Regions from separate parts of the Allobosea sp. Root670 genome, predicted to be linked through region 1. Evidence: predicted binding sites of a transcription regulator. Region 1 holds the regulator's gene; the other holds the start of a gene.

Evidence for each region. Region 1 encodes PhoB, which activates phosphate uptake and scavenging genes when phosphate is short. Its sites were predicted from a motif close to TGTCATNNANCTGTCAT; they were not measured.
Region 2: the regulator PhoB is predicted to act here: its motif matches at 1,951-1,967, upstream of ugpB (sn-glycerol-3-phosphate ABC transporter substrate-binding protein UgpB).

The regions. Positions count from the first base shown of each region.
Region 1 is NZ_LMJU01000017.1:474,096-489,841, reverse strand. It holds gene pstC (phosphate ABC transporter permease subunit PstC) at 1-589, shown strand, start outside; gene pstA (phosphate ABC transporter permease PstA) at 598-1,482, shown strand; gene pstB (phosphate ABC transporter ATP-binding protein PstB) at 1,528-2,328, shown strand; gene phoU (phosphate signaling complex protein PhoU) at 2,352-3,071, shown strand; gene phoB (phosphate regulon transcriptional regulator PhoB) at 3,085-3,792, shown strand; gene ASE61_RS20325 (STAS/SEC14 domain-containing protein) at 3,796-4,182, opposite strand; gene ASE61_RS20320 (LysR family transcriptional regulator) at 4,240-5,166, opposite strand; gene argH (argininosuccinate lyase) at 5,262-6,677, shown strand; gene ASE61_RS20310 (amino acid ABC transporter permease) at 6,674-7,567, shown strand; gene ASE61_RS20305 (amino acid ABC transporter ATP-binding protein) at 7,564-8,358, shown strand; gene ASE61_RS20300 (ABC transporter substrate-binding protein) at 8,394-9,224, shown strand; gene zapE (cell division protein ZapE) at 9,442-10,620, shown strand; gene ASE61_RS20290 (TetR/AcrR family transcriptional regulator) at 10,624-11,223, shown strand; gene mdh (malate dehydrogenase) at 11,545-12,507, shown strand; gene sucC (ADP-forming succinate--CoA ligase subunit beta) at 12,586-13,782, shown strand; gene sucD (succinate--CoA ligase subunit alpha) at 13,792-14,676, shown strand; gene ASE61_RS20270 (2-oxoglutarate dehydrogenase E1 component) at 14,840-15,746, shown strand, end outside.
Region 2 is NZ_LMJU01000019.1:123,950-139,695, forward strand. It holds gene ugpA (sn-glycerol-3-phosphate ABC transporter permease UgpA) at 1-465, opposite strand, end outside; gene ugpB (sn-glycerol-3-phosphate ABC transporter substrate-binding protein UgpB) at 541-1,866, opposite strand; gene ASE61_RS23005 (fumarylacetoacetate hydrolase family protein) at 2,095-3,273, shown strand; gene ASE61_RS23010 (hypothetical protein) at 3,417-5,138, shown strand; gene ASE61_RS23015 (methylated-DNA--[protein]-cysteine S-methyltransferase) at 5,145-6,041, opposite strand; gene ASE61_RS23020 (class I SAM-dependent DNA methyltransferase) at 6,355-6,969, shown strand; gene ASE61_RS23025 (DUF2244 domain-containing protein) at 6,954-7,496, opposite strand; gene nth (endonuclease III) at 7,517-8,218, shown strand; gene ASE61_RS23035 (2-hydroxyacid dehydrogenase) at 8,222-9,166, opposite strand; gene deoA (thymidine phosphorylase) at 9,163-10,488, opposite strand; gene deoC (deoxyribose-phosphate aldolase) at 10,488-11,249, opposite strand; gene ASE61_RS26700 (purine-nucleoside phosphorylase) at 11,253-12,062, opposite strand; gene ASE61_RS23055 (cytidine deaminase) at 12,098-12,508, opposite strand; gene ASE61_RS23060 (ABC transporter permease) at 12,510-13,484, opposite strand; gene ASE61_RS23065 (ABC transporter permease) at 13,484-14,587, opposite strand; gene ASE61_RS23070 (ABC transporter ATP-binding protein) at 14,584-15,746, opposite strand, start outside.

The DNA of each region.
Region 1 (15,746 bases):
CGCGGCCGTGCCCTCGATCATCTACGGCATGTGGGGCCTGTTCGTCTTCGTGCCGCTCTTTGCGGCTTATGTGCAGATCCCGCTCTCGAACATCGTCGAGGGCCTTCCGATCGTCGGCACCGTGCTCTACTCGCGCTCGCCTTCGGGATTGGGCATCTTCACGGCGGGCATCATCCTCGCCTTCATGATCATCCCCTTCATCGCCTCGATCACCCGCGACATGCTGGAGCAGATCCCCTCCGTGCTGCGCGAGAGCGCCTATGGCATCGGGGCGACGACCTGGGAGGTCGTGCGCCATGTGCTGGTGCCGCAGGCCGGCGTCTCGATCATCGGCGCGGTCATGCTCGGCCTCGGCCGCGCGCTCGGCGAGACCATGGCGGTGACCTTCGTCGTCGGTAACGCCAACCGGCTTTCGGCCTCGATGTTCGACCCGGGTTCCACCATCGCCTCGCGCATCGCCAACGAGTTCAACGAGGCGCTGGGGCTGCAGCTCAACGCATTGATCGCGCTGGGCTGCATCCTGTTCTTCGTCACCTTCGTCGTCCTCGTCATCGCGCGGCTGCTGGTCGCCCGCGTCAAGCGCTACTGAGGCCCTCCATGACCATGACGACCACGCCTCGCGAACTGCCGCATCAGCCCTGGGGCCGCGTGCGCCAGTCCCGTCGCACCGCCGACCGGCTGATGAAGATCATCGCCACCGGCTTCACCTTCATCGCCATCTTCGTGCTGTTCTGGATCCTCGGCATGCTCGTGGTGAAGGGCCTCGGCGGGCTTTCGCTCGCCACCTTCACCGCGGTCACGCCCGGCCCCGGTACGGAAGGCGGCGGCCTCGCCAATGCCATCGTGGGATCCTTCGTGCTGACCTTCCTCGGCATCGCCATCGCCACGCCGATCGGCGTGCTCGCCGGGACCTGGCTCGCGGAATACGGCCGCGGCTCGCAGCTCGCCAACCTGATCCGCTTCATCAACGACATCCTGCTCTCGGCGCCGTCGATCCTGATCGGCCTGTTCGTCTACGTCATCCTGGTCGAGCCGTTCCGCGGCTATTCCGGCTGGGCCGGCGGCGTCGCGCTCGGCATCATCGCGATCCCGGTGATCGTGCGCACCACCGAGGACATGCTGAACCTCGTGCCCGGTCCCTTGCGCGAGGCTGGCGCCGCGCTCGGCGCGCCGCCTTCCGTCGTGATCACATCGGTGACCTGGCGCGCGGCCAAGGCCGGCATGGTCACCGGCATCCTCTTGGCGCTCGCCCGCATCGCCGGCGAGACGGCGCCGCTGCTCTTCACCGCGCTCAACAACAATTTCTGGTTCTCGCCGACGCTCACCGGCGGCGTCTCCAACCTGCCGGTAACGATCTACCAGTTCGCCTCCGCCCCTTACGAGAACTGGCAGCAGCTCGCCTGGGCCGGCTCGCTCATCATCACCGTCTCGATCCTCGTGCTCTCGATCGTTGCCCGGCGCATCGTCGCCGGCAGCAAGTGAGCCTGAAACCAACCCGGTCGCGACCGACCTTGAGGACCTAAGTCGATGCTTTCGACCCTTGAACTCTCCCCCCAGTCGCTCGATGCCGAGGCGCCCGTCCGGATCGCGGTGAAGAACCTCGATTTCTACTACGGCGAGCACAAGGCGCTGAAGAACATCAATCTCGACTTCCGTGATCGTCACGTCACGGCGCTGATCGGCCCGTCCGGCTGCGGCAAGTCGACCCTGCTGCGCATCTTCAACCGGATCTACTCGCTCTATCCGCAGCAGCGCGCGGAAGGGCAGATCATGCTCGACGGCCGCAACATCATCTCGAACGACGTCGACGTGAACGAATTGCGCTCGCGCGTCGGGATGGTGTTCCAGAAGCCGACGCCGTTCCCGATGTCGATCTACGACAACGTCGCCTTCGGCATCCGCCTCTACGAGAAGCCGCCGAAATCCGAGCTCGACGACCGTGTCGAGGGCGCGCTGCGCCGCGCCGCGCTCTGGGACGAGGTCAAGGACAAGCTGAAGAGCTCCGGCATGGGCCTCTCCGGCGGCCAGCAGCAGCGCCTCTGCATCGCGCGCACCATCGCGCAGAAGCCGGAAGTGATCCTGTTCGACGAGCCGACCTCGGCGCTCGACCCGATCTCGACCGGCAAGATCGAGGACCTGCTGGAGCAGCTCAAGAGCGATTTCACCATCGCCATCGTCACGCACAACATGCAGCAGGCGGCGCGCATCTCGCAGTACACGGCGTTCATGTATCTCGGCGAGGTCATCGAGTTCGCGCCGACCAACACGATCTTCATGAACCCGGCCAAGAAGCAGACCCAGGACTACGTCACCGGCCGTTTCGGCTAAGCGGCGACGAGGAGGACACCCCTATGACCGACCACATCGTCCGCTCCTACGACACCGATCTCGAAGGCATCCGCCGCAGCCTCGCTGAAATGGGCGGCATGGCCGAGCGCATGCTGGGCGACTCGACCGTCGCGCTCGTTCGTCGCGACACCGCGCTCGCTCAGAAGATCATCTCGGCCGACCAGCGCCTCGACAATCTCCAGCGCGAGGTCGAGGAGAAGGCCGTGCTCACCATCGCCCGGCGCCAGCCGCTGGCGCAGGACCTGCGCGAGCTGATCTCGGCGATCCGCCTCGCCTCCGACATCGAGCGCGTTGGCGATCTCGCCAAGAACATCGCCAAGCGCGCCGTCGCCATCGCCGGGCAGTTCCAGCCGCCGCATCGCGCGGTCGTCGGCCTCGAGCATATCAGCCGCCTCGTGCAGGCCCAGCTCAAGGACGTGCTCGACGCCTATGCCGCGACCAACGAGCAGAAGGCGCTCGAGGTCTGGAAGCGCGACGACGAGATCGACGCGCTCTATACCTCGCTGTTCCGCGAACTCCTGACCTATATGATGGAAGATCCGCGCAACATCACCTTCTGCACGCATCTGCTGTTCTGCGCCAAGAACATCGAGCGCATCGGCGACCACACCACCAATATCGCCGAGACGATCCATTACCTCGTCACCGGCGATTCCCTCGACGTGAACCGGCCGAAGCTCGACACGACCAATATCGAGGTCGAAGCGGTGACGGGAAGCTGAGGTCAAAGCCATCATGGCCGCACGTATCCTGATCGTCGAGGACGAGGAGCCGCTCACCCTGCTGCTGCGCTACAACCTCGAAGCCGAGGGCTTCGAGGTCGACAGCGTCGCGCGCGGGGATGACGCCGAGCTGCATCTGCGCGATTCCACGCCTGATCTGGTCCTGCTCGACTGGATGCTGCCGGGTCTCTCCGGCATCGAGCTCTGCCGGCGCCTGCGCTCGCGCCGAGACACCGAGCGCGTGCCGATCATCATGCTGACGGCGCGCGGCGAGGAGACCGAGCGCGTGCGCGGGCTTGCGACCGGCGCCGACGACTATGTCGTGAAGCCGTTCTCGCTGCCGGAGCTGATCGCCCGCATCCAGGCGCTTCTTCGCAGAGCGAAGCCTGGCCATGTCGCAGGGTTGCTCGCGGCCGGCGATCTCGAACTCGACCGCACGACGCGCCGCGTCCGGCGCGCCGGGAGCGAACTGCATCTCGGCCCGACCGAGTTCCGCCTGCTGGAATTCCTGATGCAGGCGCCGGGCCGGGTCTATTCGCGCGCCCAGCTCCTCGACGCTGTCTGGGGTCGCGACGTCTATATCGACGAGCGCACGGTCGACGTCCATGTCGGGCGGCTGCGCAAGGCGATCACGCCGGGCGACGCCAAAGACCCGCTGCGCACCGTGCGCGGCGCGGGTTACGCCTTCGACGAGACCTTCGCGCGCAGCGGCGCCGCGTAAGCCTCAGGCGTTCGGGCCGCCCTCGATATCGCCGGCCCAGGTCAGGGCCTTGTCATAGTCCTCGGGCTTGAAGGCGCGGACCTTGACGAAGGGGATCGCCGGGTCGAGCAGATCGACGAAGCCGGCGAGCCAGCCCTTGTCGGTGATCACGGCTTCCTTGGGGAAGCGCCTGAGCTCCCAGAGCTTGCCGAGGCTGTAGCGCGCGTCCTTCCAGGCCGCGGCCAGCGTCATGTCGGTGAAATCGGTCATGTCGGCGAGGATGCCGAGCTTCTCGTGACGTTCGAGCCGGGCGTCGATATCGGCCATGATGGCGTCGAGATCCTCAGCCGTGAGCGTCTGCGACAGCCGATAGGCGGCGACATGGTCCGGGGCTGGCAGAATGGTGAGCATGGCTCCTCCTCCTCGGGTGACAACGCGCAGGCGAGGGGGAGGTTTCGCCGGGTCCGGTCAGACGTAAGGGGGCGGCGCGCGCGTCGCTGCGTCGAAGCTCTCGGCCTCGGCCCGCAGCCAGGCGATGAAGGCATCCAGCCCCGGCCGCGGCGGCTGGTCGAGCGGCCGCGTCAGCCAGCAGCCGGTGGCGCTGGTGAAGCCGAGCCCCAGCGGATTGACGAGCGCGCCGGAGGCCAACTCGTCGGCGACGTAGCAGCGTGGCGCCAGCGCGAGGCCGAGGCCGGCGACGGCGGCGCTGGTGATCACGGAATAATAGCCGTAGCGCACGGTATGCTCCGGCACCGCGCCGCGCAGGTCATGGGCTTCGGTGAACTCGGCCCAGAAGGCCGGCATCTGGTAGTGCTGCAGCAGGGTCATCTTCTGGATATCGGCGGCGCGGCGGAAACCGCCCATCCGCTCGATCAGGCTCGGCGCGGCGACGAGCGCGACATCGCGGCCGAAGAGGAAATGCGCCTCCTTTCCAGGCCAGGGCGGGACGCCATGGGCGATCTCGATATCCGGCTCCTCGGTCTCGCTCTCGCTGACATAATTGGTGAACTGCACGTCGACGCCGGGATGGGCCTCGGCGAAGGCCGGAAAGCGCGCCATCAGCCAGCGTTCGCCGGCGATCGCGACCATATGCAGGCGGATCGGCCGGGCGATGGCGCTGCGCTCCGCAAGACGCCTGGCGCCGCGTTCCATCTGCTCCAGCGCGGCTTCCGCATAGGGCAGGTAGATCGCGCCGGCTTCGGTGAGCTTGAGGCCGAGCGGGCTGCGGTCGAACAGCACCGTGCCGAGATGGTGCTCCAGCGAGAGGATCTGCTTGGAGACGGCGCTCTGGGTCAGGTTGACCGCGAGGGCGGCACGGGCCGTCGAGCCCAGCCTTGCGACCGTCGCGAACGCCCTCAGCGCCGCGGCTGACGGGGGTGGCCGGCTGGCCGCCATGGGGTATTCCTTTTTGGACTATCTCGGCGGAGATCGTTTCGTTTGCCGGCCTCTCGGTCAAGAGGCCATTCTTCCTCAACGGGAGGAATGAGATCATGAACCAGACGACCCGACTCTGGGGCGGCCGCTTCCGCAAGCCGCCGGACCCGCGGCTGATGAAGCTGTCGAGCGCCGCCGGCGAACACGCAAGGCTGGTGCCGCAGGATGTCGCGGGCGGCAAGGCGCATGCGGCCGAGCTCGGACGGGCCGGCCTGCTGACTGCCGAGGAACTCCAGGCCATCCTGACCGCGCTCGACGGGATCGCCCGCGATACGGTCGAGGGGCGGATCGCGCCCGGGCCCGATGACGAGGACGTGCATACCTTCATCGAGCGCATCCTGACCGAGCGCGTCGGCTCGACCGGCGCCAAGCTCCGAGCCGGACGCTCGCGCAACGATCAGGCGGCGAACAATCTCAAGCTCTATCTGCGGAGCAAGTCGCGCACGCTCGCCGGCATGCTGGCGGAACTGCTGACCGCGATCGCCGACCAGGCGGACGAGCATGCGGCGTCGGTCTGCCCCGGCTTCACCCATCTCCAGAGCGCGCAGCCCGTCACTTTCGGCCACTGGCTGATGGCGCATGGGCAGGTGTTGATGCGCGATGCCTCGCGCCTGACCGACTGGGAGAAGCGCTCCGGCCAGTCCCCGCTCGGGGCGGCGGCGCTCGCCGGTTCGGCGATCACGCTCAATCCGGAGCTCAGCGCCAAGGCGCTCGGCTATGACGGGCCGTTCGAGAATTCGGTCGATGCGGTCGGCGCGCGCGACCATGTCGCCGAGTTCCTGTTCGTCGCGGCGATGCTGGCGACGAACCTGTCGCGGCTCGCGGAGGAGGTGACGCTGTGGACCTCCCGGCAATTCGCCTGGGTGACGCTGGATGACGCCTTCGCGACCGGCTCGTCGATCATGCCGCAGAAGAAGAACCCGGATATCGCCGAGATCTCGCGCGGCCGGGCGGCGCGATTGACCGGCGATCTCGTCACCATGCTCGGCGCGCTGAAGGGGCTGCCGCTGTCCTATAACCGCGACCTCGCGGAGGACAAGCGCACCGGTTTCGACGCCGTCGACGTGCTGGAGGAGGTGCTGCCGGCCTTCGCCGGGCTGATCGCCAGCATGAGCGCCGATGTCGCGACGATGCGGGCGCAGGCCGGCTCCGGCTTCGCGCTGGCGACCGAGGTGGCCGATCATCTCGCTCGCAATGGCGTGCCCTTCGCCGAAGCGCATGAGATCACCGGTGCGCTGGTGCGCTATTGCGAGGAGATGGGCCGCGAGCTTGAAACGCTCGATGCCGTCGACCTCCGGGCGGTCGATCCGCGCCTCGATGCCGGCGTGCTCGACCAGTTGACGCTCGATGCCGCGGTCGCCGCGCGCAGCGGCCATGGCGGCACGGCGCCAGAGCGGGTGCGCGAGCAGATCGCGCGCTTCCGTGGCAAGCTCGCCGCTCTCGAAACCTGGAGCCGGGAGACGAAGCGATGAGCGACGCCACCTCGCCGATCAGCAGCCGCGATCTCGCTGCGGTCTCGCATCTCAGGATCGTGCCGCGGCGCTTCTACGGGCGCTGGGTCGCGTCAGTGATCATCCTCGCGATCCTCGCCTGGATCGTGATGGCCTTCGTCGAAGGTGACATCGCCTGGCCGGTGGTCCGGCAGTTCTTCACCGCGCCGGCGATCATCGCCGGTCTCGGCAACACGCTGATCATGACGGTCTGCGCGATGACGCTGGGCATCGTGCTCGGGGTGATCTTCGCGATCATGTACATGTCGCCGAACCCGGTGCTGCGCAGCGCGGCGCTGTTCTACATCTGGTTCTTCCGCGGCACGCCGCTGCTGCTGCAGCTGCTGATCTGGTTCAACCTGGCGCTGGTCTTTCCGACCATCGGCATCCCCGGCCTGTTCTCCTGGCGCACGATCGACATCATCGGGCCGTTCATGGCGACGCTGCTCGGGCTCGGCATGAACCAGGGCGCCTATACCGCCGAAGTCGTGCGCGGCGGCATTCTCTCCGTCGATACCGGGCAGACCGAGGCCGCCAAGGCGATCGGCATGACCCGGCTGACGACCTTGCGCCGGATCGTGCTGCCGCAGGCGATGCGCGTCATCATCCCGCCGGTCGGCAACGAGGTGATCAGCATGGTCAAGCTGACCTCGGTGGCGAGCGTGATCCAGTATGCCGAGATCCTGCGCAACGCGCAGACGATCTACTACGCCAATGCCCGGGTCATCGAGTTGCTGATCGTCGCGGCCGGCTGGTACCTGCTCGTGGTGACGATCCTGCAGATCGGACAGTATTTCCTCGAACGCCATTTCTCGAAGGGGCGGGGAGGGCGGCGCACCAAGCGCGCCGCGGTGCAGGAGGAAACGGCATGAGCACGGCGGAGAACTCGGCGAAGGCCGATAGCGCGATCGTCACGATCGCGAATGTCAGCAAGATCTTCGGCGAGCTGAAGGCGCTGAACGACGTCTCGCTCTCGATCCAGCCCGGCACGGTGCAATGCATCATCGGGCCCTCGGGCTCGGGCAAGTCGACGCTGCTGCGCTGCATCAACCAGCTCGAGAAGATCGACAAGGGCGCCATCCGCGTCGATGGCGAATTGATCGGCTATCGCCGCGTCGGCGACGAACTGCACGAATTGACCGATGTCGAGATCGCGCGCCAGCGCCTCGTCACCGGCATGGTGTTCCAGCGCTTCAACCTGTTCAACCACATGACGGCGCTGCAGAACATCATCGAGGGGCCGCTCACCGTGCTGAAGCAGCCGCGCAAGCAGATCGTCGCCGAGGCGACGGCGCTGCTGGAGCGCGTCGGCCTCGCCGACAAGCGCGACGCCTATCCGAGCGAGCTTTCGGGCGGGCAGCAGCAACGCGTCGCCATCGCGCGGGCGCTCGCCATGAAGCCCAAGCTGATGCTGTTCGACGAGCCGACCTCGGCGCTCGACCCCGAGCTCGTCGGCGAGGTGCTCAACGTGATGCGCGATCTCGCGGCGTCCGGCATGACGATGATCGTGGTCACGCACGAGCTCGGCTTCGCCCGCGAAGTGGCAGGCGACGTCGTCTTCATGGACAAGGGCGAGATCGTCGAACAGGGCCCGCCGCAGACCGTGCTCGTCGCGCCCAGCCAGGCGCGCACGCGCGACTTCATCGCCGCCGTCCTGAAGTGACGGCGACGGATCAGTTCACCAGAGGGAGAGACCACATGCTTCGTTTGACCATCGTTGCCGCGCTGCTCGCCGGCACCGCGCTCGCCGCGCAGGCCCAGGCCCTGCCGGACCGCATCAAGACCGCCGGCAAGATCGTGATCGCGACCCAGCCGAACTATCCGCCGATCGCCTTCAAGGATGTCGCGACCAACCAGCTCTCGGGCTTCGACATCGAGCTTGGCGAGGCCATCGCCAAGGAGCTCGGCGTCAAGGTCGAGTGGCAGGAGACCGCCTTCGCCCAGATGCTGCCCTCGCTGCAGACCGGCCGCGTCGACGCGGTGATGGCGGGGATGAGCGACCTGCCGGCGCGGCGCGAGACCGCCGACTTCATCGACTACATGGATTCCGGTGCTCAGTTCTACACGGTCACCGCCTTCAAGGACACGATCAAGACCCCCGAGGACCTCTGCGGCAAGAGCGTCGGCGCCAGCCGCGCGACCAACTGGCCGCGCCAGATCGGCGAGTGGAGCGAGGCGAACTGCGTTGCCAAGGGCAAGCCGGCGATCAATGTGGTCGGCACCGAAGGCTCGGTCGATGCCCGCACCCAGCTCAAGACGCAGCGCCTGCAGGGCGGCGTCCAGGGCAGCGAGACGATGAGCCACTTCCAGAAGCTCGAGCCGAACACCTATATCGCGCTCGGCAAGCCTTTCACCCATTCGCTGGCCGGCATCCCCTTCGCCAAGACGGCGGAAGGCACGCAGCTGCGCGACGCGGTCAAGGGTGCGCTCGACCGGCTGCAGGCGAACGGCACCTATGACAAGCTGATCGAGAAGTACGGCCTCGCCAACAATGCGGTGAAGCCGGTCTCGATCAACCAGGGCAAGTAAGCCCTGCTTCCCGCTCCTCGTCATTGCGAGGAGCGTAGCGACGAAGCAATCCAGGGGCCGCCGGCCTGAACGGGTCGAGCCGGTCCCCTGGATTGCTTTGCTTCGCTCGCAATGACGATGTGTTCCCGGCGCGCGAGGTTCGCTCCGTGGGCTTGCGATGACGGCAGGGCTGCCGTAACCCCGTCAGGTCTTCCTCGGATCGCCAGCGCCCGCCGTCATGTCAGCCTCGATCACCGACCGTTATGCCGCCCTGGTCGAGGCGGGCGCCATCGAGCGCGATCCCGCGCAGGTCGCGGTGGTCAAGAAGCTCGAGGCTTTGTCCGCGACGCTCGCCGCCCGCCGGCTCGCCCGCAAGGGCAGCGCGCTCGGCTGGCTCTTCGGCAAGAAGCCGGACACGGCGTCTGCACCGAAGGGGCTCTATGTCTGGGGCTCGGTCGGCCGCGGCAAGACCATGCTGATGGACATGTTCTTCGAGGCCGCGCCGGTGAAGCGCAAGCGCCGCGTGCATTTCCACGAGTTCCTGGCCGACGTCCATGGCCGCATCAACGCCTATCGCCAGAAGATCAAGAGCGGCGAGGTCAAGGAAGGCGATCCGATCGCGCCGGTCGCGGCGGATCTCGCCGATGAGGCCTATCTGCTCTGCTTCGACGAGTTCACCGTCACGGACATCGCCGATGCGATGATCCTCGGGCGGCTGTTCACCGCGCTGTTCGCCGCCGGCGTGGTGGTGGTCGCGACCTCGAATGTCGAGCCGTCGCGGCTTTACGAGGGCGGGCTCAACCGGGCGCTGTTCCTGCCCTTCATCGAATTGCTGCAGACCAGGGTCGAGGTGCTCAAGCTCGATGCGCGCACCGATTTCCGGCTGGAGAAGCTCGGCGGGGCCCCGGTCTATCATGTGCCTGCCGACGCGAAGGCGAAGGCTGCGCTCGATGCCGCCTTCAAGGCCTTGTCCGGTACGGCGCAGGGGCAGCGCACTGTTTTGAACGTGCAGGGGCACGATCTCGTCCTGCCGCAGGCCGCCGCCAGCGTGGCGCGGGCGGGCTTCGCCGATCTCTGCGCCCAGGCCTACGGCGCCTCGGATTACATCGCCCTGGCGCAGCGCTTCCATACGCTGGTGCTCGACGACATCCCGATCCTTGATTTCGACCGGCGCAACGAGGCTAAGCGCTTCATCATCCTGATCGACACGCTCTACGAGCATCATGTGAAGCTCGTCGCTTCGGCGGCGGCCGAGCCGCATGAGCTTTATCGCGCGAGCAAGGGGCGCGAGGCCTTCGAGTTCGACCGCACGGTCTCCCGCCTGATCGAGATGCGCTCCGAGGAATATCTCGCGATGCCGCATGGCCGGCCGGATTCGACGGCGAGCGGCGATACGACAGGGCTGGTGGAGACCTGAGCCATGCCGCAGCGCGAACCGAGCGAGACCCGCATCCTCACGGTCGCCGGCGAGCATCTGCGCAAGTTCGGGCTGAAGCGCTTCACGGTCGTCGCCGTGGCGGAAGAGGCCGGCATGACCCATGCCAATGTCTACCGCTACTTCCCCTCCAAGGGCGCGCTGATCGACGCCGTCGTCGATGTCTGGCTGAAGGCGACGGAGCGTCGTCTCGCGGATGTTGCCGATGGACCCGACCCGGCCGACGACAAGCTCGAACGCCTGATCCTGGCGCTGGCCAAGGCCAATCGCGACCTGCTGACCGAGGAACCGCATCTCTTCGCAGCCCTGTCGCTGGCGGTCGCCAAACGGCATGCGATCAGCCGGCGCAACCGGACTCGCGTGCGTGCCCTGTTCGAGCGCGTGGTCGACGAGGGCATGGCCACCGGCGTGTTCGAGCCGCGTGATCGCGACCGGGCGATCGCCTTCGTGATCGACGCTACCAACCGCTTCATCCATCCGGCCTCGCTGGCGCTGGAGGCCGACGTGCCGCAGGCTTCCGTCGATACCCGGCTCTCGACCCTGATCCGTGTGATCCTGCGGGTGCTCGGCAGCGGGATCGTGTGAATAATCCGGTTACCAATTACAATATATGTAAATTGTAATTATCGATTTTCGTTCCTGATGGAACCGAGTGAATGCGAAGGCCTCTGCTAAGTCATTGAAAAATCGGGGCCGGCCTTGCGCGACGACGCGCGAGGCGTTTCGTGCCCGAGAAAAGCCGCTTTTGCGGCGAGGGTTGCGGCAAAAGCCCGGTTTGGGCCAAAGGAACGCACGGTTTGGCCGGCTCCCACCGGGAGCTGACCTGTCGCAGCGCCAAGGCATTTTGAATGTCGAAGCCGGCAGCAGCCGGATCGATGGTCGCGCCAGAAACAAAAGGACTAGGCAATGGCCCGTAAGAAGATCGCCCTCATCGGCTCCGGCCAGATCGGTGGCACGCTCGCTCACCTCGCCGGCCTCAAGGAGCTGGGCGACGTCGTCCTGTTCGACATCGCCGAGGGCATTCCGCAGGGCAAGGGCCTGGACATCGCCGAGTCCGCTCCGGTCGACGGCTTCGACGCCGGCTACAAGGGCACGAACTCCTACGAGGACATCAAGGGCGCCGACGTGATCATCGTCACCGCCGGCGTGCCGCGCAAGCCCGGCATGAGCCGCGACGACCTGATCGGCATCAACCTCAAGGTGATGAAGTCGGTCGGCGAGGGCATCAAGCAGTATGCCCCGAAGGCCTTCGTGATCTGCATCACCAACCCGCTCGACGCGATGGTCTGGGCGCTGCAGAAGTTCTCGGGGCTCAAGCCCAACATGATCTGCGGCATGGCCGGCGTGCTCGATAGCGCCCGCTTCCGCCACTTCCTCGCCGAGGAATTCCAGGTCTCGGTCAAGGATGTCTCGGCCTTCGTGCTCGGCGGCCATGGCGACGACATGGTGCCGCTGGTCCGCTACTCGGGCGTCGCCGGCATCCCGCTGCCGGACCTCGTCAAGATGAAGTGGACCACGCAGGAGAAGCTGGACGCCATCGTCGAGCGCACCCGCAAGGGCGGCGGCGAGATCGTCAACCTGCTCAAGACCGGCTCGGCCTTCTACGCCCCGGCGGCTTCCGCGATCGCGATGGCCGAGAGCTATCTCAAGGACCAGAAGCGCGTCCTGCCTGCGGCGGCTGCGCTGCGCGGCCAGTACGGCGTCAAGGACATGTTCGTCGGCGTTCCCGTCGTGATCGGCGCCAAGGGTGTCGAGCGCGTCGTCAAGATCCGCCTCAACGGTGCCGAGAAGGAGATGCTGGCGAAGTCGGTGGCTTCGGTCCAGAACCTGATCGACGCCTGCAAGACCGTCGATCCGTCACTCGCGTAAGTTAAGCGGGGGCGGCGGCGCGACAACGCGCGGCCGCCCTCTCGTCAATTTTCGGTCGCTGTCAGGGAAACCGAGCACATGAACATCCACGAATACCAGGGCAAAGCCATCCTCAAGGAATTCGGCGCGCCCGTTTCGGCCGGTTTCCCGGCTCTCACGGTGGCGGAGGCGGTCGAGGCCGCCAAGAAGCTGCCGGGGCCGCTTTACGTCGTGAAGTCGCAGATCCACGCCGGCGGGCGCGGCAAGGGCAAGTTCAAGGAACTCGGCCCCGACGCCAAGGGCGGCGTTCGCCTTGCCAAGTCGGTCGAAGAGGTCGAGGCCCACGCCAAGGAGATGCTTGGCAACACCCTCGTGACCATTCAGACCGGCGAGACCGGCAAGCAGGTCAACCGCCTCTATATCGAGGACGGCTCGGACATCGAGAAGGAGTTCTACCTCTCGGCACTGGTCGACCGCGAGACCTCGCGCATCGCCTTCGTCATCTCGACCGAGGGCGGCATGGACATCGAGGCCGTCGCCCATGACACGCCCGAGAAGATCGAGACCTTCTCGGTCGATCCGGCGACCGGCATCATGCCGCATCACGGCCGCGCCATGGCGCGCATCCTCGGATTGCAGGGCGATCTCGCCAAACAGGCCGGCACCGTGCTCGGCCAAATCTACACCGCGTTCGTGGCCAAGGACATGGACATGCTGGAGATCAACCCGCTGATCGTGACCACCCAGGGCCAGCTCAAGTGCCTGGACGCCAAGGTCTCGTTCGATTCCAACTCGCTCTATCGTCACCCCGACGTGGTTGCGCTGCGCGACACCACGGAAGAGGACGAGAAGGAGATCGAGGCCTCCAAGTACGACCTCGCCTATATCGCGCTCGACGGCACGATCGGCTGCATGGTCAACGGCGCGGGCCTCGCGATGGCGACGCTCGACATCATCCAGCTCTACGGTGAAAGCCCTGCGAACTTCCTCGACGTCGGCGGCGGCGCCAGCGAAGAGAAGGTGACGGCGGCGTTCAAGATCATCACCGCCGACCCGAAGGTGAAGGGCATCCTCGTCAACATCTTCGGCGGCATCATGAAGTGCGACGTCATCGCGCGCGGCGTCATCGCCGCGGTGAAGGCTGTCGGCCTTCAGGTTCCGCTGGTCGTGCGCCTCGAAGGCACCAATGTCGAGGAAGGCAAGCAGATCATCCGCGAGTCCGGCCTCAACGTCATCCCCGCCGATGACCTCGACGACGCCGCGCAGAAGATCGTCGCCGCGGTCAAGAAGGCCTGAGGAGCAGACATGTCCATCCTGATCGACAAGAACACCAAGGTCATCACCCAGGGCTTCACCGGCAAGAACGGGACCTTCCATTCCGAGCAGGCGATCGCCTATGGCACGCAGATGGTCGGCGGCACCTCGCCGGGGAAGGGCGGCTCGCTCCATCTCGGCCTGCCCGTCTTCGACAGCGTGCATGAGGCCAAGGCCAAGACCGGCGCCACGGCGTCCGTCGTCTACGTGCCGCCTCCGGGCGCGGCCGATGCGATCTGCGAGGCGATCGATGCCGAGATTCCGCTCGTCATCTGCATCACCGAGGGCATCCCGGTGCTCGACATGGTCCGCGTCAAGCGTTCGCTGGTCGGCTCCAAGACCCGCCTGATCGGCCCGAACTGCCCCGGCGTCGTCACCGCCGGCCAGTCGAAGATCGGCATCATGCCGGCGAACATCTTCAAGCCGGGCTCGGTCGGCATCGTTTCGCGCTCGGGCACGCTGACCTATGAAGCGGTGTTCCAGACCACCCGCGAGGGCCTCGGCCAGACCACGGCTGTCGGCATCGGCGGCGACCCGGTCAAGGGCACCGAGTTCATCGACATGCTTGAGATGTTCCTGGCCGACGATAAGACCGAGTCGATCGTCATGATCGGCGAGATTGGCGGCTCGGCCGAAGAGGACGCGGCGCAGTTCATCAAGGACGAAGCCAAGCGTGGCCGCAAGAAGCCGATGGTCGGCTTCATCGCCGGCCGCACGGCTCCTCCCGGCCGCCGCATGGGCCATGCCGGCGCGATCATCTCGGGCGGCAAGGGCGGCGCCGAGGACAAGATCGCGGCGATGGAAGCTGCCGGAATCCGGGTCTCGCCCTCGCCGGCGCGCCTTGGAAAGACCTTGGTCGAAGTGTTGAAGGGCTGACATCGGTTGAGCGGCCTGGCGGGGTTCGTCCCGGTCAGGCCGACAACGGTCTTACCTTACGAAACGATTAGGTCGGGCCTGAGGCCCGGCCGAGCGAACTGAACAGGGATGTCCGGGCAAGGGTTCGGGCGTGGCTTAAGCGGCGAAGGAAGGCAGGAGCATCATGGCTCGCCAGGATATCAACGAGGCTCTCGCGCAGACCGGCTTCCTCTATGGCGGCAACGCTGCCTATATCGAGGACCTCTATGCCCGCTACGAGGCTGACCCCAAGTCGGTCGACGAGCAGTGGCAGGGCTTCTTCGGCGCGCTGAAGGACGACAAGGAAGCCGTCCTGCAGAATGCCAAGGGCGCCTCCTGGAAGAAGCCGAACTGGCCGGTCGCCGCCTCTGGCGAGCTGGTCTCGGCGCTGGACGGCAACTGGGCCGTCGTCGAGAAGGTGATCTCCGACAAGCTCGGCGCCAAGGCCAAGGCCGCCGGCACCGCGCTCTCCGCGGCGGATGTGCAGCAGGCGACCCGCGACTCGGTGCGCGCGATCATGCTGATCCGCGCCTACCGGATGCGCGGCCATTTCCATGCCAAGCTCGATCCGCTGGGTATCGAGAGCCGCACCGACCATGAGGAATTGTCGCCGGCTGCCTTCGGCTTCACCGACGCCGATCTCGACCGCAAGATCTTCATCGACAACGTGCTCGGTATGGAGTTCGCCACGGTCCGCGAGATGGTCGCGGTGCTGCAGCGGACCTATTGCGGTACGGTCGGCATCGAGTTCATGCACATCTCCGACCCCGAGCAGAAGGCCTGGCTGCAGGAGCGCATCGAGGGGCCGGACAAGGAGATCGCCTTCACCAAGGAAGGCAAGAAGGCGATCCTGAACAAGCTGGTCGAAGCCGAGGGCTTCGAGAAGTTCCTCGATCTCAAGTTCACCGGCACCAAGCGCTTCGGCCTGGACGGCGGCGAGGCGCTGGTTCCGGCGCTGGAGCAGATCATCAAGCGCGGCGGCGCGCTCGGCGTGCGCGACATCGTTTTCGGCATGGCTCATCGCGGCCGCCTCAACGTGCTGACGCAGGTGC
Region 2 (15,746 bases), on a different contig from region 1:
GTGGTTGCCGTTGAGGCGCGGATTCCACGGGATACCCAGCGATTGCAGGCCCCGCGCGAGCATGCCGAGCGAGGGATCGAACATGAACAGCCAGAGCACGCCGGCGATGGCGGGCGCCACTGCATAGGGCCAGATCAGCAGGGTCTTGTAGATCTCGGCACCGCGGATCTGCCGGTCCGCCATCACGGCGAAGAGCAGTGCGATCGAGAGCGAGAGAACGCAGACGAAGGTGGAAAAGATCGCGGTGTTGACGAAGGCCTTGAGATAGCCGGGATCGGCAAAGAGCGCCTGGTAGTTCTCGAACCAGACGAACTGCGTCGAGATGCCGAAGGCATCCTCGAGCAGGAAGCTCTGCCAGACCGCCTGGCTCGCCGGCCAGTAGAAGAACACGATGGTGATCGCGAGCTGCGGCAGAAGCAGCAGGAAGGGGATCGTCAGCCCCTTGAAATATGCGTTCTTCTGCATCGGCTTCCTTGGAACGAGACGGCCATCCCGGGCGCAATTGCCCGGGATGGCCTCAGCTATGCAAGAGCGAAATGCTCAGCGGGCCGCAGTGCGCTCGAACTGGCGCAGCATCTGGTTGCCGCGCTCGACCGCCGCATCCAGCGCCGCCTGCGGCGACTTCTGGCCGTTCAGCGCCGCCTCCAGCTCCTCCGACCAGATGTCGCGGATCTGGACGAGGCTGCCGTAGCGCAGGCCCTTCGAGTTGTCGGTCGGGGCCTTGTTGGTCAGCTCGAGGATCGGGGTCTCGAGATAGGGCTTGTCCTTGTAGAAGCCGGACGCCTTGACCTTCTCATAGGCTGCCTTGGTGATCGGCAGATAGCCCGACTCGGTATGCAGCTTCACCTGGCGGTCGACATTCGAGAGGAAGGTGAAGAATTTGGCGACACCCTTGTATTCGTTCGCCTTCTTGCCGCCCATCACCCAGAGCGAAGCGCCGCCGATGATCGAGTTCTGCGGAGCGCCCTGCACGTCGGCATAGTACGGCATCGCGGCGTTGGCCCAGTCGAACTTGGCGTTCGCCTTGACGTTTCCGAAGAAGCCCGAGGAGGTCAGGAAGATCGGGCATTCGCCCGAGGTGAAGCGGCCCTCGCCATTATTGGTGCGGCCGGAATAGTCATAGGTCTTGTCCTTCTGCAGCTCGACCAGGTTGGTCCAGTGCTTCAGGAAGGCCGGGCTCTTGTTGAAGTTCAGCACGGCGTCGGCGCCGGCCATGCCGTTGACCTTGGTCGAGAGCGCGATGTTGTGCCAGGCCCCGAACTGCTCGATATTGGCCCAGGGCGCCCAGGCGTTCGAGACGCCGCATTTGTCGTAGCCGGCGGCCTTCAGCTTCTTGGCGGCCTCGAAGGTCTCGGGCCAGGTCTTCGGTGGCTTCTCGGGGTCGAGGCCCGCCTTCTTGAAGGCGTCCTTGTTGTACCACATCACCATCGACGAGGAGTTGAACGGCATCGAGAGCATCTCGCCCTTGGCCGTCGAATAATAGCCGCTGATCGCCGGCAGATAGGCGCTCGGATCGAATTTCTCGCCGGCTTCCTTCATCATCTCGTGGACCGGCTTGATCGCGCCCTTGGCCGACATCATCGTGCCGGTGCCGACCTCGAAGACCTGCAGGATGTGCGGCGCCTGGCCGGCGCGGAAGGCGGCGATGCCGGCGTTCAGCGTGTCGGGATAGGAGCCCTTGTAGACCGGAACGACCTTGTAGTCCTTCTGCGAGGCGTTGAAATCCTCGGAGAGCTTGACGACGACGTCGTTATTGGCGCCGGTCAGCGCGTGCCACCACTGGATCTCGGTCTGCGCGAGGGCAGGCGAGGCGCCGGCCAGCGCAAAGGCCGCGACCGACATCAGGATGCGCGATTTGATGCTCATGGAATGTCTCCCTTCCGCGGGCGGGCGCCGCCGCGGTTCTTGTCGTTGGTGCGCAAGCTAGCATGAAGCGCAGGCGACATTTCAATGACAAATCGATGACGACCAGCGCAATCAGCCTATGGTCTGGGTCGGAGGTCCGGCATCGGCCGTGACGGCCTCTCGCTTGCACATTCCGGCAGAACCGGCTGATCTGCGCTCCCCGATCCGAATCCGCCTGTGGATGCCACCATGCCCAGCCTCGACCTTGCCGTGACCACGACCCTGCCCGCGGATGCCGAGGCCGCCGCGCTCGCGGGCCGCGTCTGGCGTCCCGATCTCGGCGGGCCCGCCGTGGTGACGCTGCGCGGTGGGCAGGTGATCGATGTCACCCAGAGCTTCGCGACCAGCCGCGACCTCTGCGAGAACGCCGATCCGGCAGCTGCATTGCGCGCGGCGCAAGGCGAGGCGATCGGTTCGCTCACCGACATCCTCGCCAACACGCCTGTGGACGGCCGCGACCCGACGCGGCCCTGGCTGCTCTCGCCGCTCGACCTGCAGGCGGTGAAGGCGGCCGGCGTCACCTTCGCGGTCTCGATGCTGGAGCGCGTGATCGAGGAGAAGGCGCGCGGCAACCCGGCCGCCGCAGCGACGATCCGCGAGGAGATCGGCAAGCTCATCGGCGACGATCTCTCGAAGCTCAAGCCCGGCTCGCCCGAGGCGATGCATCTCAAGGAGGTGCTGATCAAGCAGGGTGCCTGGAGCCAGTATCTCGAGGTCGGCATCGGGCCGGATGCCGAGATCTTCACCAAGGCGCCGCCGATGTCGACGGTCGGCACCGGCGCGGATGCCGGCCTGCATCCGGCCTCGAGCTGGAACAACCCCGAGCCGGAGATCGTGCTGATCGTCGCCTCGGATGGGCGGATCGTCGGCGCCACGCTCGGCAACGACGTCAACCTGCGCGATGTCGAGGGCCGCTCGGCCCTGCTGCTCGGCAAGGCCAAGGACAACAACGCCGCCGCGGCGGTCGGCCCCTTCATCCGCCTGTTCGATGCCGGTTTCACGCTCGATCATGTCCGCCGGACGACGGTGACGCTGACGGTCGAGGGGCAGGACGGCTTCCGGCTGGAGGGCTCCTCCTCGATCGCGAAGATCAGCCGCGACCCCGCCGATCTCGCGGCCCAGATGATCGGCCCGCATCATCAATATCCGGACGGGGCGGCGCTCTATCTCGGCACCATGTTCGCGCCGATCAAGGATCGCGATGCGCCCGGCGGCGGCTTCACCCATAAATACGGGGACATCGTCACCATCGCCGCGCCCGAGCTCGGCAGCCTGGTCAACCGGATGAAGCGCACCGATGAATGCGCACCCTGGACCTATGGCGCCTCGCATCTGATGCGTTACCTGGCTGGGCGCGGACTGCTCTGACCCGGCACCGGAACGGGCGAACTGACAGAAAGGCAGCAGCGGAACCGCGGGTTCTTACCGAAATTCGGCGAGAACCTGCCTTTCCGTCAGGCAGCTGGTAAGTTTTTTCTGCCACAGAGCGGGCTGGACCAGGAGGGTTCGGCGTGGCGATGAGCGAAATCGGGACAGAAAACTCCCAAATCGACGGCAAGGATTTCATCGGCAAGGGAGCAGCGATGCGCTTGGCCGGCTCGCCCCTCGCCTGGATCGTGGCTTTCGCCGCATTGGCCGTCGCGGCGCTGATCCTGCCGCTGCGCCTGCCGCTCGGGCCCAATGCCTGGGATACGGTGGTCTATCTCGACGCGATCCAGCGCATCGGCCTCGGCCAGGTCCCGACCATCGATTTCTTCGCGCCGATCGGTCCGCTCGGCTTCTATTTTGCCGCCGGGCTCGACGCCGTTTTCCCAGATGCGCAGCCGATGCTGCTGATCAACTGGGCACTGCTGCCGATCATGCTGCCGGTGCTGGCGCTGCTCGCCGGCGAGGTCGCCCGGCGCTCCCGCCCGCAGGCTTTGGCGCTGGTGCTGCCCTTCCTGCTGTTCGCGGCGCTGCCGATCAACCTGCACGGGCTCTACCCATCGCCCGGCTTCGACGGATACGGCTTCTACAACCGCCATGTCGCCTTGCAGCTCTACCTGCTGATCGCGACCCTATTGTTCGAGCCGCGGCGCAGCTTGCAGATCGCGCTCGTGGCCGTGCTGATGCTGACGCTCTTCCTGACGAAGGTCACGGGCGCCGTCTCCGGCACGCTCCTCGTCGGCTACGCCACGCTGAGCGGCCGGATGCGCTTCCGCGATGCGATCATCGCCGCCGGGCTCGTCATCCTCGCACTGGGCGTGCTGGAACTCGCGACCGGGCTCAGCTCCGCCTACATCATCGATATCCTGACCCTTCTCGGCCTCAACACCGGTACGCTGCTGCCGCGCTTCCTGACCGTGGCCTCGGTCAAGTTCAACGTGATCGGCCCGTCGCTGATCCTGCTCGCCGTGCTCGCCTACGCCTCCTGGCGCGACGGTTTACCGGCGACGCTGGCCGGCTGGCGGGCGCTCGCGGATGCGCCGATCGGCTGGTTCGCAGCAGGCCTGTTCGCGCTTGCCCTGTTCGAGACGCAAAATACCGGCTCGCTCGAATTCATCGGCCTGTGGCCGATCCTCCTGCCGCTCATCCTCGACTGGTGGGAGCGGCGCAACGACCGCATGCGGCCGGTGGTCCTCGTACTGACGCTCGCGGTCTCGCTGCCGAGCGCCATCATCTGCATGGAGCGCGGGATGCGCGCGGTGATGGGCGGGGCGACCTATGTCGCACTCGACGTGCCCGATCTCGGGCCGCTCGGCCGGATCAGCGTGAAGCCGGACATCGCCGCACGCGCCGCCGCGATGCTCGACCACTACGCGACGCAGCCCGAAGGCTATCGCGACCTGATCCGGCGCGACATCCTGCCGTCCTATATCCTCTATTCGGAGATCGACTACCAGGCGACCTGGATGCTCGAGATCCAGCAGGCGGTGACCGCGATCAAGGCCTGGGAAGCCGCCAACAAGCGCGAGCTCAACGGCTTCTTCACCTTCGATTTCGTCGATCCGCTGAACTATCTGCTGCAGCGCATGCCGCCGCGCGTCGTGCCGGTCGGAGTCGATCCCGGCCGCAGCACGCCGGACCTGCAGCCGGGCACCATCGAGGCGCTCAGGCAGACCGACGCGATGCTGATGCCGAAATGCCCGGTGACGACGCCGCGCGAGATGATCCGCAGCCATTTCGCCGCAGCGCTCGAAGGGCGCGAGCGGATCGCGCTCGCGCCCTGCTGGGACATGTATTTGCGGAAGTGACCGGGGTCAGCCGGCCGCCGTCTGGCCGGCTTCCCAGCCGAGAATGGCGCGCTTGCGCGTCAGGCCCCAATGGTATCCGGTCAGTGCGCCGGATTTGCCGATGACGCGGTGGCAGGGCACCACGAAGGAGATCGGGTTCTTGCCGACCGCCATGCCGACGGCCCGCGCCGCGCTGGGCTTGCCGATATGGCTGGCGACCTCGCCATAGGTCGTGGCGCAGCCGACGGGGATGCGCAACAGCGTCTCCCAGACCCGCACCTCGAAATCGGTGCCGATCAGGACGACACGCAAAGGCGTCTCCGCCGACCAGGCCTTGGGCTCGAAGATGCGGCCGGCATAGGGCGCCGTCAGCACCGGGTCGTAATGATAATCGGCATGGGGCCAGCGCCGCATCATGTCGGCCAGCGCTTCGGCCCGCCCGCCGACGACCTTGCCGCCATCGGCGCTGTTCGAGACCCAACCGAGGCCCGCGAGGCCGCGCTCCGTGATCACCACCAGCGCCTCGCCGAAAGGCGATGCATGGAAGCCATAGGAGAGCTTGAGACCTTCGCCGCCGGTCTTCCATTCGCCGGGCGACATCGCCTCATGCGTCACGAAGAGATCGTGCAGGCGGCCAGGGCCGGAGAGGCCGACCTCAAGCGCCGTGTCAAGAATGCTGGCCGAGGACGACAGCAGCCCCTTGGCATGGTCGAGCGTGATCGCCTGCAGGAAAGCCTTCGGCGTCAGGCCGCACCAGCGGCGGAAGAGGTGGTGGACATCGGTCGGGGTCGCGCCAGCGGCTTCCGCGATCGCCTCGATCGTCGGCTGCTCGCGCCAGTTATGGGTGATGAAGGAGAGGATGCGCCGGACGGTGTCGTAGTCCGAGCCGGGGGCGACCGCCGGGAAATCGGCCTCGCTTGGCATCGCATCGGTGGCGCGCGCCAGCACCGCATTGGAGAAGCGCGTCGGGGTCATCGCCGTTTTCATCGGAGCATGAGCGTTCATGGGAACCTCGCATCGTTCGTCATGATGCGAATCTAGGGTGCCCACCATGCCGTTCCCACCCGAAAGCTGGCAAGGGCGGGGTTGCCCTCCGCATCGTCCCCATCCTCAGCCCTCATCCTGAGGAGCCGCGTTAGCGGCGTCTCGAAGGATGTTCCAGATGGTTCCGGAGCTTCCTGGAGCATCCTTCGAGACGGCCCTTGCGGGCCTCCTCAGGATGAGGGCTCATAGGGTCATGACCTCTCCCGCCGATGCCATCATCGATCTCTACCAGCGCCACGCCGCCACCTATGACGGCCTGCGCGGCAAGACGCTTATGGAAGGCCCGTGGCTCGCGCGTTTCCGGGACCTGCTCGCGCCCGGCGCCACGATCCTCGATATCGGCTGCGGCACCGGGCAGCCGATCGCCCGCCATTTCATCGAACACGGTCATGCCGTCACCGGCGTCGATTCCGCCCCGGCGATGATCGCGCTGTGCCGGACCCGCTTTCCCGAGGGCGACTGGCAGGTCGCCGACATGCGCCGCCTCGCCCTTGGCCGCCGCTTCGACGGGCTGATCGCCTGGGATTCGTTCTTCCACCTGACGCCGGAGGACCAGCGCGGCATGTTCAAGGTCTTCGCGAGCCATGCCGCGCCGGGCGCGGCCCTGCTGTTCACCAGCGGCCCGGCGCATGGCGAGGCGATCGGCAGCTTCGAAAGCGAGGCGCTCTATCATGGCAGCCTCGATCCCGGGGAATACCGGACCCTGCTGGCGGAGAGCGGTTTCGCCGTCATCGACCATATCGTCGAGGACCCAAGCTGCGGCGGCCATACGATCTGGCTCGCCGCAGCGGCTCAAGGCGTGCCGTAATCCGGCCCGCGGCGGGCGCTCGACAGGGCCGAGCCCAGCGCATCGGCGAAGCCGGAACGCTCCTGCGGCGAGAGCGCGGAGGCGATCGCGACGCTCTGCCCGCGCGAGACCAGCGTCAGGGCGAGCAGGCCGTAATCCTCGTCCGTCTGGCGTTCGAGCCGGGTCCAGGCCGGATTGAAGCGCCAGACCGCCTCGCGCCCGTGATGCGAGACCTTGCGCAGAAAAACCTCCAGCGGCGTCACCACGATGCGCTCGAAGGCGCGCGCATGCCGGAAATTGACGTGGAAGGCGACGAAGAGCGCGACGATGTCGAGCCCGAAGAAGCCCGCGACGGGCCAGGCACCGAGCAGGACGAAGGGAAGCGAGGAAATCACGCTGGCGAGGCAGACCAGCGTCATCACGATGCGGAATCCGTTCTGGCCGAGCGATCGATGCGGCGTGATCGTCGCGTCGAAGACCGGCCGCTGCGACGCGTCCGCGATCTCGCTGCCAAAGCTATCACTGCCGGGGCTATTGCCGGGTGTCATGCGACGATTATAACGCCGTCATGGATCAGCGGAACAGGCCCCCTCGCACGGCTGCGTCGGCAAAGCGCATCACGTTGCCGCGCGCGCGCAAGCCGGCGGAGATCCGCGAGATCTTCGCCCGCTTCCAGGCCGCCAATCCCGAGCCCAAGGGCGAACTGGAATCGGTGAACGCCTTCACGCTGCTCGTCGCGGTCGTGCTCTCAGCGCAGGCGACCGATGCCGGCGTCAACAAGGCCACCCGCGCCCTCTTCGCCATCGCCGACACGCCCGCCAAGATGCTGGCGCTCGGCGAGGAGACCGTGCGCGACTACATCAGGACGATCGGGCTCTTCCGCACCAAGGCGAAGAACGTGATCGCGCTCTGCGAGCAACTGATCGCCGAATTCGGCGGCGAGGTCCCGGCGACGCGCGAGGCATTGGAGAGCCTGCCCGGCGTCGGCCGCAAGACCGCCAATGTCGTGCTCAACATCGCCTTCGGCGAGACCACCCATGCGGTCGACACCCATGTCTTCCGCATCGCCAACCGCCTGCGCATCGCGCCGGGCAAGAACGTGCTGCAGGTCGAACTCGGGCTGGAGAAGGCCGTGCCGCCGGAATTCGGTCGGCACGCCCATCACTGGCTCATCCTGCACGGGCGCTATACCTGCAAGGCGCTGCGGCCCGAATGCCTGCGCTGCATCCAGAACGACCTCTGCGATTCCGCGGACAAGCGGATCGCCTGAGGCTCAGTAGCCCCGCGCCGGGTCAACCAGGTTGAGCAAGGGCTCGCCCGCCTCCAGCCGCCCGATCTGCTGGGCAACCGCCGTGGCGATCGCTTCGGGTTCCGACATCGCCGAATTATGCGGCGTCACCGTCACGCCCGGATAGCTCCAGAGGGCCGAGTCCACAGGCAGCGGCTCGGTCTCGAAGACATCGAGCGTCGCACCCTTCAGCGTGCCGGCGTCAAGCGCGGCGAGGATGTCGTCCGCGACCTGCAAGCCGCCGCGCCCGGCATTGATCAGGAACGGCCCGCCGAGGCGCCCGCCCTGCGCAAGGCCTGAAAGCAGCTCGGCATTGATGATGCCGCGCGTATCCGGGGTCAGCGGCAGGAGGCTGACGAGGATGTCGGTCCGGGCGAGGAACGCCTTCATGCCGTCCTCGCCGGAGAAGGTCTGGAGACCCTTGATGGTCTTTGGCGAACGGCTCCAGCCGGCGACGTCGAAGCCGATGACGGCGAGCTTGCGCGCCGCATCCTGACCGAGCTCGCCCAGCCCCATGACGCCGACGCGGACCGAGCGGGCGGCCGGCTGGTTGCGGTCGTCGTCCCAGAGCGCCTCGCGCTGCTGGCGGTCGTAGCGGCGCTGCTGGCGCAGGTAGATCAGGCAATGCAGGACGATATATTCGCTCATCCGCGTCGTCAGATCGGGGTCGACGATGCGTGCGATCGGCGCCGCCGGGAGCTTGTCGTCGGCGAAGAGGAAATCGACGCCGGCGCCGAGCGAGAAGATCGCGGCAAGGTTGGGCAGGCCGGTCAGGCTGCCGGGCGGGTGCTTCCAGCTCGCGACGTAATGCACGGCGCGACGGTCGAAGGGCTCGCCGAGGACGACGACGGGCATATCCGGCAGCAGCGCCTGAAAGCGCGCGCGCCAGTCCTCGATATGCCAGCCGGTCATGGCCAGAAGCAAACTCATCCCGACACCCTCTCCGTAATCCGTTCCGCAACCAGCGGGCCACGCGCCGCACCCTCTCCGATCCGGTAGGCCTTGCGCAAGCGCTCGCTTGCCGCAGCGTAGCCGTCCTCGTTGCGGGCATGTACGATGCCGAGCGGCCGGTCGGAGCCGACATCGTCGCCGATGCCTGCCAGCGCAACGATGCCGACGGCATGGTCGATCGGGTCCTGCGGCCGCACCCGGCCGCCGCCGAGCGCCACGACGGCGAGCCCGACCGCGCGCGTATCGACGGAAGCGACGGCCCCCGGCGTTTCGGGATAGACCGGCTTCACGACGGGAGCGGCGGCCAGATGCCTCTGCGGGGCTTCCAGCAAATCGACCGGGCCGCCGAGCGCGACGATCATCCGGGCGAAGCGCTCGGCCGCAGCGCCCGAGGCGAAGGCCTGCTCGATCTTCGCGCGGGCGGTGTCGAGATCCGGGGCGAGCTTGCCGAGCAACAGCATCTCGGCGGCGAGCGCGACCGTGACCTCATGGAAGCGCGGCTCGCGGCGGCGCCCGGTCAAATGGTCGAGCGCATAGGCGACCTCGAGCGCATTGCCCGCGGCCGAGGCGAGCGGCTCGCTCATATCGGTCAGGAGCGCGTTGGTCGGCAGGCCGGCGCCATTGGCGACGCCGACCAGCGCCTGTGCCAGCGCCTGCGCTTTGCCGTAGTCGGGCAGGAAGGCGCCGGAGCCGAACTTCACGTCCATGGCGAGGCCGTGCAGGCCGGCGGCGAGCTTCTTCGACAGGATCGAGGAGACCAGCAACGGAATGGTCTCGACCGTCGCGGTGACGTCGCGGATGGCATAGAGGCGCTTGTCGGCCGGCGCGAGATCGGCGGTCTGGCCGATGATGGCGCAGCCGGCTTCCCGCACCACCTTGCGGAACAGGGTGATGCCGGGCTGCGTGACGTAACCCGGCACCGCGTCGAGCTTGTCGAGCGTGCCGCCGGTATGGCCGAGACCGCGGCCGGAGATCATCGGGACATGACCGCCGCAGGCCGCGACCGCCGCCGCGAGTGGCAGGCTCACCGTATCGCCGACGCCGCCGGTCGAGTGCTTGTCGAGCGCCGGACCGGGCAGGTCGTCCCAGCGCAGCACCGTGCCGGAATCGCGCATGGCAAGGGTCAGCGCCACACGCTCGCGCTCGTTCATGCCGTTGAAATAGACCGCCATGGCGAAGGCCGCGGCCTGCCCCTCGCTGACCGACCCGTCCGGCAAGCCGGCGATGAGCTGGCGGATATCGGCATCGGACAGTTCTGCACCGTCGCGCTTGGCCGCGATGATCTCCTGGGTCAGGCGCATCAATAGCCCCCACGCGGCGCGGCATCGGGCGCGGCGCCATCGATGGCCTCGACGAGCGCGCCATAGAGGCCGCTGGCGCCGAAGCGGAACGTCGTGGGCGTCGCCCAATCCTCACCCATGATCGCATCGGCGAGATCGAGATAGCGCGTGGCATCGGCCAGCGTCCTGATGCCGCCGGACGGCTTCAGCCCGACGGGGCGGCCCATTTCCGCGATGACGCTGAGCATCACGCGCGCCGCCGGGATGCTGGCCGCGTTCGCGGTCTTGCCGGTCGAGGTCTTGATGAAATCAGCGCCGGCCGCGATGGCGAGCTCGGAGGTGGTCCTGACCTTGTCGAGATTGGGATGTTCGCCGGTCTCAAGGATCACCTTCAGCCGCCGCTCGTCGCAGAGCCCCTTGACGTTGCGGACCATAGCGGCGGCCGAGGTGACATGGCCGGCGAGAACGGCCCGCCAGGGCAGGACGAGGTCGATTTCGTCGGCACCGGCGGCGAGTGCCTCTTCCGTCTCGCGCATGACCGGGGCGATCGGCGTGTCGCCATCGGGGAAATTCACCACGGTCGCGATGCGAACGGGGCCGTCTCCCAGTTCAGCGCGTGCTGTCGCGACGAAGCGCGGCCACAGGCAGATCGCAGCGACCGGCACCGGGCCCGACACGGCGCGCCGGCAGAGGTCGCGGGTGCCTTCCTCCGTGGCATTGTCGGCAAGATCGGTGAGATCGAGCAAGGCGAGCGCCCGCCGGGCGAAATCGGCATCGGACATGGCTTACAACTCCGACAGGAAGGCACGCAGCAGGCGCCTGAGCGCCCCTGCGGCAAGGGATGCGACATCGCGCGTCTCGGTGTGATGCGGCGTGCCGCCATGAAGGCCTGCACCCATATTGGTGACGATGGACAGGCCGGCGACGCGCAAACCGCAGCGCCGCGCCAGGATGACCTCCGGCACAGTCGACATGCCCACGAGATCGGCGCCCAGCACCTTCGCCATGCGGATCTCGGCCGGCGTCTCGAAGCTCGGCCCGGTGAACCACATGTAGACGCCTTCGCCGAGCGACAGCGCCGCCTTTTCGGCCGCGCGCTTGAAGCGGCCGCGCAGATGCGGGTCATAGGCATCGACCATGGGCACGAAGCGGCCGTCGCCCCTGTCGCCGATCAGCGGATTGGGGCCGTTCAGGTTGATATGGTCGGTGATGAGAGCAAGGCTGCCCGGACGCATCTCCGCCGAGAGCGAGCCTGCCGCATTGGTCAGGACCAGCGGCGGCGAGCCGAAGGCGGTGAGTACGCCGAGCGGAACCCGCATCACCGTGGAATCGCCGCCCTCGTAGTAATGGGCGCGCCCCTGGTAAATCAGGACCTTGCGGCCATGCAGCGTGCCATAGCAGAGCTGGCGGGCATGGCCGGAGACCTCGCCGCGCGGAAAGCCGGGCAGTTCGGCATAGGGAATGCGGATCGCGTCCTGGACATCCTCGGCGACGGCGCCGAGGCCGGTGCCGAGCACGATCGCACAATCGATCGCGTCGATGCCCCGGTCCGCCAGGATGGATGCCACCTCGTCGCAGGCCGGATCGGCCGCCATCGCATGCTCCCTTCCGGCCGCCGGAGCAGCCCAAATCACCGCGGCAAATTGGCCGGTCCGAAGGAGGCTGGCAACAGTTCCTCCAGCGTGAAGCGAGCCCTGATGCCCTCCGGCCCGGCGATGGCGATGGGCGTCTCGGGCGCAGCAAATTCGCGGATGCGCTGGCGGCAGGCGCCGCAGGGCGTGACCAGCTCGGCCCCCTCGCCGAAAACGAGGACGGCGCGAATCGCCTTCCCGCCAGCCGCGATCATCGCGGCGATCGCCCCGGCCTCGGCGCAGGAGCCGACGGGATAGGCGGCGTTCTCGACATTGCAGCCGGCATGGACCGCGCCGTCATCGGCCAGCAATGCAGCCCCGACCTTGAAGCGCGAATAGGGCGCGTAGGCGCGCGGCTGGATGGCGGCGGCGGCCGCAAACAGGGCCTCGAAATCGATATCGGCCGGCAAATCAGCGTTCCTTGACATAGGGCAGGCCAGAGGCTTTCGGCGGTGTCGCCCTGCCGATGAAGCCGGCGAGCAGGATTATGGTCATCAGATAGGGCAAGGCCTGGATCGCTTCCACCGGCACGAGGCCGATGCCGGGCAGGGTCACGCCCTGGAGCCTGATCGCAACCGCGTCCAGCAGGCCGAAGAGCAGGCAGGCGCTGAGCGCAGGCCAGGGTCGCCAATTGGCGAAGATCACGGCTGCGAGCGCGATGAAACCACGCCCCGCCGTCATATGCGGCAGGAACCCCGCAGATTGCGCCACGGCGAGATAGGTGCCGCCGATGCCGCAGAGCAGGCCGCAGATCGCGACGGCGCCATAGCGCAGGCCCGCGACCGAAAGGCCGGCGGTATCGACCGCCGCCGGATTCTCGCCAACGGCGCGTATGCGCAGGCCGAAGCGCGTGCGCTTCAGGACGAAAGCCGTGACGACCACGCAGAGGAAGGCGAGATAGGCCGGGGCGGCATGGCCGGAAACCACCTCGTCATAGATCAACCCGAGCCCGGGAACGTGCTCGCGCGCCCAGCGGGCGAAGGGCAAGGTGAGGTCGCCGAAGCGGGCCGCACCTTCGAGCGAGGGGGTGCGCCCGCCCTGCCCGTACCAGGCATTGCCGAGCACGACCGTCAGCCCCGCCGCCAGCATGTTGATGGCGACGCCGGAGACGATCTGGTTGCCGCGCCAGGTGATCGCGGCGAAGCCATGGACCAGCGCCAGCGCCAGCGATGCCAGAATGCCGGCGCCAAGCCCGATCCAGGCCGAGCCGGTGGCGAAGGCCGCGACCGCCGAGGCGAAGGCGGCGACCAGCATCTTGCCCTCCAGACCGATATCGACGACGCCGGCCCGCTCCGACCACAAGCCCGCCATCGCCGCGCAGATCAGCGGAATCGAGAGCCGGATCGTCGAATCGAGGATGACAGCGAGGAGCTGGAGCAGGTCCATCAGGCCGCTCCTCGGCCGATGCGCAGCACGGTCGCAATAGCCCGGCGGAACAGCCCGTCCAATGCGCCGGCGAAGAGCACGAGCACGCCGCCGATGACCACGACCATGTCGCGAGTGATGGCCGGCTTGTCGAAGGAGAGCTCGGCCCCACCCTGGTAGAGCACGCCGAAGAGCAGGGCGGCGAGGCCGACGCCGGCCGGGTGGCCACGACCCATCAGCGCGACCGCGATGCCGACGAAGCCGTAGCCGGCGGTGAAATCGAGCACGAGCCGGTGCTGGACGCCGAGCGCCTCGTTGACCGCGAGCCCGCCGGCGAGCGCACCCGAAATCGCCATGGCGATCATGGTCACCGCAGCAGGCGAGATGCCGGCATAGGCGGCGGCGCGCGGATTGGCGCCGACGGTGCGGATCGCATAGCCCAGTCGCGTCCGCCAGATCAGCAGCCAGACGGCGAAGAGCGCCATCAGGGCCAGGAAGAAGGCGCTGTTCAGCGGCGTCGCGGGCAAAGTGAAACCGAAGGGCGCCAGCAATTGGTGCATCGGCGTCAGGATGGCGCCCGCCGGGAAATCCGGTGTTTCCGGCTGCATCGAGCCGGGCTTGCCGATGATCTCGCGCAGCAGATAGACGATCAGCGTCGCCGCGACGAAGTTCAGCATGATCGTGGTGATCACGACATGGCTGCCGCGCTTCGCCTGGAGCCAGCCGGGAATGAAGGCGTAAGCGGCCCCGCCCGCTGCCGCCGCGAGGATTGCGAAGGGCGCCGCAAGGAATCCTGGCAAGGCGGGGACCGCGAGGCAGGCGATCGCCATGGCGATGCCGGCAACAGTCGCCTGCCCCTCGCCGCCGATATTGAACAACCCGGCATGGAAGGCGACGGCGACAGCGAGCCCGGTGAAGATGAAATTCGTCGCGTAATAGAGCGTGAAGCCGATGCCCTCGGCGCTGCCTAGCGCGCCGCGCAGGAGCAGGGCCGTCGCCTCCAGCGGATTTTCTCCGATGCCGACGACCACGAGCCCGGCGACGAGGAGTGCCGCGGCGACCGAGACCAGCGGCACCAGCGCGATATCGGCCCAGCGCGGGAGGTCGACGGGGACGGCGCTCATGCTGCCTCGTCCGCCACGCCGGCCATCAGCAGGCCGAGATCGCGCTCATCGGCCTGCTCCGCGGCGCGCTCGCCGGTGATCCGGCCGCCGCATAGCGCGATGATCCGGTCGGAGAGCGCCATCACCTCCTCGAGCTCGACCGAGACGAGCAGGATCGCGACGCCCTGATCGCGCAGCGCCACCAGCCGGCGATGGATGAACTCGATCGCGCCGATATCGACACCGCGCGTCGGCTGGCCGACGAGCAGCACCTTCGGGCCGCGCTCGATCTCGCGAGCGAGGACGATCTTCTGTTGGTTGCCGCCGGAGAATTTTGCCGTCCTCAGCGCCGGATCGGGCGGGCGCACGTCATAGGCCGCGAAGGCCTCGCGGGCATGGGCCTCGATACGGGCCGGCGAGAGCAAGGGGCCGGAGCCGAAGGCTGGGTCGTGCTGGTAGCCGAGAATGGCATTCTCGGCGGCGGAAAAGGCGGTGACGAGGCCGCTGCGCTGGCGATCCTCGGGAATATGCATCAGGCCGCGCTGGCGCAGCCGCGCCGGATGGCGATCCGCCGCCGCGAGAATCTGGCCGCCCAGCCGGATCACGCCGCGGCTCGGCTGGATCAGGCCCGCCAGCATCTCCAGCAATTCGCTCTGGCCGTTGCCGGCGACCCCGGCAATGCCGACGATCTCGCCTTCATGGAGCGTGAGGCTCACGTCCTTCAGGGTCTCGGTGCCGCGCCCGTCACGGCAGGAGAGGCCGACCGCTTCGAGAACCGGCGCGCCGCGCTCGTGCGGCCCCTTCTCGACGCGCAGCAGCACGCGCCTTCCGACCATCGCCTCGGCCAGGGCCGGCGGCGAGGTTTCGGCTGTGGCGACATGGGCGACCATCTCGCCGCGGCGCATCACCGAGACCCGGTCGGTCACCTCCATGATCTCGCGCAGCTTGTGGGTGATCAGGATCACCGTCTTGCCCTGCGCCTTCAAGGCGCGAAGCAGGGCGAAGAGCTGGTCGGCCTCGGCCGGGGTCAGCACCGCGGTCGGCTCGTCGAGGATCAGGATCTCGGCGCCGCGATAGAGCGCCTTGAGGATCTCGACGCGCTGCTGCAGGCCGACGGAGAGTTCTCCGACGATGGCATCGGGATCAATCGCGAGACCGTAGTCCCGCGAGAGCCGGGCAA